One region of the Bradyrhizobium sp. T-1 genome, then DNA from elsewhere that is predicted to be linked to it. Evidence: predicted binding sites of a transcription regulator. Region 1 holds the regulator's gene; the other holds the start of a gene.
The links. Region 1 encodes LexA, which represses DNA repair genes until DNA is damaged. Its sites were predicted from a motif close to TGTTCNNNNTGTGTTCNG; they were not measured.
Positions count from the first base shown of each region.

Region 1 (3,407 bases):
CGCATCGGCGGCGAGATGAGCCTGCAGCGACCGCCTGGCCGCATGCCGCTGCGCGTGCAGGTAACACCGGTCGGCAGCGAATGGATCGAGAAGGCCGTCCCCCTCGCCTCCGGCTGGCGCTCGAGCGCGATGGTGTTGATCACCGACCCCGAACCCGCCGCCAAGACGCAAGGCGAGACTTTGCGCGAGCGCTACGGCCTCACCCGCGCTGAAGCCGCGTTCGCGCTGGAGATCGTCAAGGGCGGCGGCCGCAGGGCCACGGCGGAGCGCCTCGGCATCACCGATGGAACCGCGCGCAGCCATCTGTCGAAGATTTTCGACAAGACCGGTGTCACCCGGCAGGCCGAGCTGGTGCGGCTCATGCTGCAGAAATAAATCTCCTTCGACGAAGGCAGGCGCGCGTGTTGCACGTGATCTCGCGGTGTTTTGCCTCAGCCCCTTCGCTCGGCTAGAACCTTGCCGACCAAATCACTCGATTTGTAGCAGGAGTTCACTGTGGCCCTGATGCCGGTATCCGATGCGCTTGCCGCCGTGCTCGCCGGTGCAGAGCCGCTGGCCGAAGAATCAGTCTCGCTCGATGAGGCCTTTCATCGCGTGCTCGCGCGCGATGTCGCGGCGCGGCGGACGCAACCGCCACAGGCGATGTCAGCGATGGATGGCTATGCCGTCCGCGCGGCCGATGCGGCAAAGGTCGACGCGCAGCTGACCGTCATTGGCGAGGTCGCAGCCGGCCGCCCTTACGCAGGAACTGTCGGCGCGGGCGAAGCGGTCCGGATCTTCACCGGCGGCGTCGTTCCCGATGGCGCGGACGCCGTCGTGATCCAGGAGGACACGGTCGCCGACGGCAGACGCATCGTGATCAGGGAAGCCGCCATCGCCGGACGGCACATCCGCCCTGCCGGTATCGACTTCCGCGAGGGTGACGTGCTCTTGCGCAAGGGCGCGCGGCTGACCGAGCGCGACGTCGCGCTCGCCGCCGGCATGAACCACCCGCAGCTTGCCGTTCGCCGCCGCCCGAAGGTCGCGATTCTCGCCACCGGCGACGAGCTGGTGATGCCGGGCTCAACGCCCGGCCATGGCCAGATCGTCTATTCCAACGGCTACGCCCTGCATGCGCTCGCCCGCAGCGAGGGCGCCGATACCGTCGACCTCGGCGTTGCCGCCGACACGCTTGCCGCCACCACCGCCGGCATCCGCCGTGCGCGCGAATCCGGTGCCGACATCCTGATCACGACCGGCGGCGCCTCAGTCGGTGACCACGATCTGGTGCAGCAGGCGCTGAGGGAAGAAGGCACCGCGATGGCGTTCTGGAAGATTGCGATGCGGCCGGGCAAGCCGATGATGAACGGCCAGCTCGGGCCGATGCGGGTGATCGGACTGCCCGGCAATCCCGTGTCGTCCTATGTGTGCGCCTTCCTGTTCATGGTGCCGCTGATTCGCGCGCTCTCAGGTCGCTCCGCGGTTCATCACCGTCGCGAACGCGCCGTGCTCGGCCGCGATGTCGGCGCCAACGACCAGCGCGAGGATTATCTGCGCGCGCGCCTCGACATGCGCGACGACGGCACGCTCGTCGTCGTCCCCGTCGATCACCAGGACTCCTCGCTGCTTGCGAATCTCGCTGCGGCACAGGCACTTCTCGTGCGCCCGCCGTTTGCGCCGAAGGCCGCGACGGGCACGCCTTGCGAGGTGCTGCGACTGCCCGCCTGACCGCTTCGTTCGCAACCGTTCCGCGAACTTTGTCGCGTTCACGGTAAATTAAGCAGTTGCGGAACATGTATCGAACATATAGTGTCCGTTCATGATTTGTTTCGAGCATGTAGCGGCTTATCGCTGAACTCAGCGTCTCGGAATCGAACGACATCAACCGGGGGATTTTGGTCGAGATGTTAACGCGCAAACAGTACGAGCTCCTGCGGTTCATCAGCGAGCGGTTGAAGGAAAGCGGCGTGCCGCCCTCCTTCGACGAGATGAAGGACGCGCTCGATCTGCGCTCGAAATCAGGCATCCATCGCCTGATCACCGCGCTCGAGGAGCGTGGCTTCATCCGGCGCCTGCCGAACCGCGCCCGCGCGATCGAAGTGATCAAGCTGCCCGAGCTCCAGGCCGCCGCCGGCAACCGCCGCGGCTTCACGCCGAGCGTCATCGAGGGCAACCTCGGCAAGGTGCGCACGACCTCGAGTCCACCCGCCGACGAGGGCGAACGCCCGGTTGCAGTGCCCGTGATGGGTCGGATCGCGGCCGGTACGCCGATCGAGGCCTTGCAGACCCGCAGCCACACCATCAGCGTCCCGCCGGACATGCTCGGGGCTGGCGAGCACTACGCGCTCGAAGTACGCGGCGATTCGATGGTCGATGCCGGCATTCTCGATGGCGACATGGCGCTGATCCAGCGCAACGAGAGCTGCGACACCGGCGATATCGTGGTGGCCCTGATCGACGACGAAGAGGCCACGCTGAAGCGCTTCCGCCGCCGCGGCGCCTCGATTGCACTTGAGCCTGCCAATGCGGCCTATGAGGTGCGCATCCTTCCGCCCAACCGGGTGAAGATCCAGGGCAAGCTGATCGGGCTGTACCGGAAGTATTGAGCGCGTCGCGATCGACGACCGCGATCAACGATTGGAGCGGACGATTGTCCGCTCCGGCTGGATAGTCTTTCTGGTTTTGCACAGATTATCCGGTCCCCTCTCCAGCGCGACATCCTCGGTACGCCGCAACGAAGCACGCGTCGCTTCGCAGGCCTTTGAGAGACCGAGGAGACCACCATGCGCAAGATCATTTTGAGCACCGTCGCGATGGCGCTGATCGCAGCATCAGCGTCGCAGGCCTTGGCTGCGCAGCACCACGCCCGCAAGGCACCGCAGGCGACGAGCGAGCAATTCCGCAACGCCCGCAACGCCGTCGAGCAGCCGTCGCAACCGGGCTGGCAATATTCGGGCTGGTCGGCACCTGCTGGCCGCTGAGGCAACGCGCTCTCCGAATGCGCGAGAGCAGGCTTTGTTCCTCGTGCATTTGAAAAAGATAATGTGATCGCGCGCTGCGGATGCGAGCCGCAGATTTGCCCACAAACAAGCATAAGATCGCAGGCTTCCACTCTGATAGGGGCCTGCGCGTCCGAGACAGAGGCGTGGGTCGCTATCCTGATTGAGGAGCACCCCGATGTGTGACTACAGCCTGCACGCTGTCGCGACGCGCCCCGCAGAAGTGGGCGAGACGATCGTCACGACAACCTTCCGCGGCACCTCGACGCGCGGCTTCGCCTCCGAAGCCGACATGTCGGTCGCGGTCTGCCTCCTTCCGGGAACGGAGCTCGCCTTCGCCGACAACGTCCGCTACGATAATCGCTGGATCTGGACCCGCACTGTCAACTCGCGCGTCGGCAAGTTCGGCAAGATCGATCCGCACATTCC
Region 1 is NZ_CM132115.1:3,967,377-3,970,783, reverse strand. Features, by position in the region: gene ACWAT4_RS19055 (helix-turn-helix transcriptional regulator) at 1-375, shown strand, start outside; gene ACWAT4_RS19050 (molybdopterin molybdotransferase MoeA) at 496-1,707, shown strand; gene lexA (transcriptional repressor LexA) at 1,884-2,585, shown strand; gene ACWAT4_RS19040 (hypothetical protein) at 2,763-2,960, shown strand; gene ACWAT4_RS19035 (hypothetical protein) at 3,157-3,407, shown strand, end outside.

Region 2 (3,407 bases), 130 kb from region 1:
ACCGCCGCTCAAGCCCCGAAAATCACCCGGTGCATGATGCGTCCGGGCACCAGCGTGAACAGGCCCGCGACCACCAGCGCGCCGGTGAACAGGAAGATCATGGTCCATCGATGAGCGACGACGCGATGGGTGCGGGCCCGCCATACCGCCAGCGGCAGCATCACCAGTGTGAAGATCGACAGGAGATGGATCGGACTGAACGGGCCGACCAAGCGGATCTGGTGGATCCAGAAAGACGAGAGAGCCACCACGGCCATCAGCGCCACCCAGATCCAGCCGAGCGTCCGGTGCGGCAGCGTGCCCTTCGGAGCGGCGAACTGGACGATGCCAAGCACGAACGCCGCCATCGCCGCGAAGGCGTGCAAGGGGATCGCCGGAGCAGCGTCAAGCAGTGGCGCGAGGCTCATATGGCGACCTCCAGCCGCGGAAACGGCCATGTAAACAGAATTAACATAAAGTTAATACCATTCACATCGCGCCCCCATCAAGGCTTGAGGCAATACGTGAGGCCGGCTCGGAAAAACCGAGCTCGCCCCGTCAATTGGCAAGAAATCCTGCCGCTTTACGCGAGCAGGCAAAGGTCGAAGCGAAGTCTCGCTTCGCGTCAGAATGGGATGTCGTCGTCCATATCGTTGTTGCGACCGCCGCCGCCAGCGGCCACTGCACGGCGCGGTGCACTGCTGACGGGCCCGGACGAGCCGAAATCGCCGCCCGGCTCGTCGCCGAAGCTGCCGCCTCCTCCGCCACCGCCGCGACCGTCAAGCATCGTCAGCGTGGAGTTAAAGCCCTGCAGCACGACCTCGGTGGAGTACTTCTCGACTCCGCTCTGGTCAGTCCATTTGCGCGTCTGCAGCGCACCCTCGATGTAAACCTTGGCGCCCTTCTTCAGGTACTGCTCGGCAACTTTGCAGAGACCTTCATTGAAGATCACGACGCGATGCCATTCGGTCTTTTCCTTGCGCTCGCCGCTGTTCTTGTCGCGCCAGGTCTCGGAGGTCGCGATGCTCAGATTCGCAATCGGCCGCCCGTCCTGGGTACGGCGGATTTCCGGGTCCTTGCCGAGGTTTCCGACCAGAATGACCTTGTTGACGCTTCCCGCCATCGCCGCTCTCCACTCCGAATGCCACTGAATTTCAAAAGGCGCGCCCGCGCTGCCGCCTGTTGGCCGACCCTATACGCTTACGAGCGCCGATCGGCCCGCCGCGCCCTCGGTTATCCCCACATATAGCATCGACCCGGGATTTGTTCCAGATTTGTTCCTAGGGAAACTGGAGCCGATTTTGCGCGCAACGCGTTCTTGATGTCGCTATTCACTATGCGATGAATTGGAACTCTACCGAGTTCCCAAAAACACCAAAAACCGCTTAACATTCATCAACTTGTACGCCCTTCGATTGATCGGCAAGTGTTGCATTCCAGAGACGGACTCCGCCCCAAGATGGGCGTAGGGTTGCCCCGAAATTGTTCATTTGGGCGTCGCGCCTAACTGACCGCTCCGGGGACCTTTGGAGCTGTCGACATTGGGGAGACTGCAATGAAGAAAATTCTGTTCGGAACAATCGGTATCGTTGCGTTGGGCATGTCGGCTCCCGCAAGCGCGGCGGATCTGGCGGCACGCCCTTACACGAAGGCGCCGATTGCGGCACCTGCTCCGATCTACACCTGGACTGGCTTCTATCTCGGTATTCAGGGCGGCGGTGGCTGGGGCCGGAGCAACGAAACGTACTTCCTTGCCCCCAATACTCCCGCCTTCGCAGGAACGCAGAACTACGACACCAGCGGCGGCTTCGTCGGCGGCGTTGCCGGTTACAATTGGCAGATGGGCGCCTTCGTTGTTGGTCTTGAGGGCGATTATCACTGGGCCGACATCAACGGTCGGTCGTCGGTGATCAATGTCGGTCCGCCGAACCTCGGCGACTCCTATGCCACCAAGCTACGCGGCTTTGGAGACATCAAGGGCCGCGTTGGTTACGCTTGGGGACCGGCGCTCTGGTTCGTGAGCGGCGGTGCGGTTGTCGGCGATATCCAGCATCGCTACGACGCTGCCCTCAACGGCGGCGCGGCCAACACTTTCGTCCAGAACGACTGGCGCTGGGGTTGGACCCTCGGTACCGGCGTGGAGTACATGTTCGCTCCAAACTGGTCGGCAAAGGTTGAGTACAACTACATCGACCTCGGCAAGAGCACGATTCAGTACGCCGCAGTGCCGGCGACGAATCGCTCGGAGTGGAACGACACGATCCACACCATCAAGGCCGGCGTGAACTACCACTTCAATTGGGGTACGCCCGTCGTCGCGAAGTACTGATCGATACAAGTACTGATCCACCCGGAATTATTCAGGAATAGAAGGCCGGCCTCCCGCCGGCCTTCTTGCTTTTTGTTCCCAATGGGAACCATAGGTCAGCGTCTATTACATTTTGTATCCGTTGTGGCTTTTGAGAGACACAACTTGCAGCTTCAGTGGTGTAAGCAAGGCATAAGTTGGACCACAGCGTCCGATGCTGCTTCCGACGCACGGAAGTCAAAACAGAAACTGGGACTGGGATTTGTTGAATATGAAGAAGATTTTCTTGGCTTCGGCCTGTCTGCTCGCCCTCACTGGCGCCGCTTCGGCTGCCGATCTGGCTGCGCGCCCCTACACCAAGGCTCCAGTGGCCGTGGCCTCGGTCTACAACTGGACCGGATTCTACCTCGGTATCGTCGGTGGTGGCGCCTGGGAAGCCGCCTCTGGTGACCCGAAGATGAAGGGTGGGTTCGTCGGCGGCACCGCCGGCTACAACTGGCAGACCGGCAACGTCGTGTTCGGCGTCGAGGCTGATGGCGCCTGGGCTGACGTCAGCGCCTCCGCCGCGGGCACCGTTCCTGGCTTCGGTGTCGTAACCGTGAGCTCGAAGACCGACGCGATGGGCACCGTGCGCGGCCGCATCGGCTACGCCGTCAACAACGTCCTGTTCTACGGCACGGGCGGCTACGCCTGGATCGACAACAAGATCAGCCTCTCCGCACTCGGCGTGTCCGTGTCGGACAGCAAGTGGCACTCCGGCTGGACTGTCGGCGCAGGCGTCGAGGCATTCTTCGCTCCGCAGTGGTCGGTCAAGGGCGAGTACCTCTATCGCAGCCTGGGCGGCGAGACCTACTTCTCGGGCGCTCTGCCCTCCGGCACCATCAACTTCCACACCGTGCAGATCGGCGTGAACTATCACTTCGGCGCACCGGTGGTCGCAAAGTACTAATCGTCGCGACCGACGTCACATCGTTACGAAAGGCCGGCCTTGCGCCGGCCTTTTTGTTTTCGAGGGCACGCTCCCACCGCTGTTCCACGGGGCTTCCTGCTGCCAAGTCCCGCCAGCGTGCCAACAATCCGTTGACGATTCGCAAGTCCCACTGGAAATCCGTCTCCGTTC
Region 2 is NZ_CM132115.1:4,100,561-4,103,967, reverse strand. Features, by position in the region: gene ACWAT4_RS19735 (DUF2306 domain-containing protein) at 9-407, opposite strand; gene ACWAT4_RS19730 (single-stranded DNA-binding protein) at 605-1,102, opposite strand; gene ACWAT4_RS19725 (outer membrane protein) at 1,535-2,308, shown strand; gene ACWAT4_RS19720 (outer membrane protein) at 2,559-3,236, shown strand.
Region 2: ACWAT4_RS19730 (single-stranded DNA-binding protein) is a predicted target of LexA. The motif match lies at 1,244-1,261, and genes of this name have one in related genera.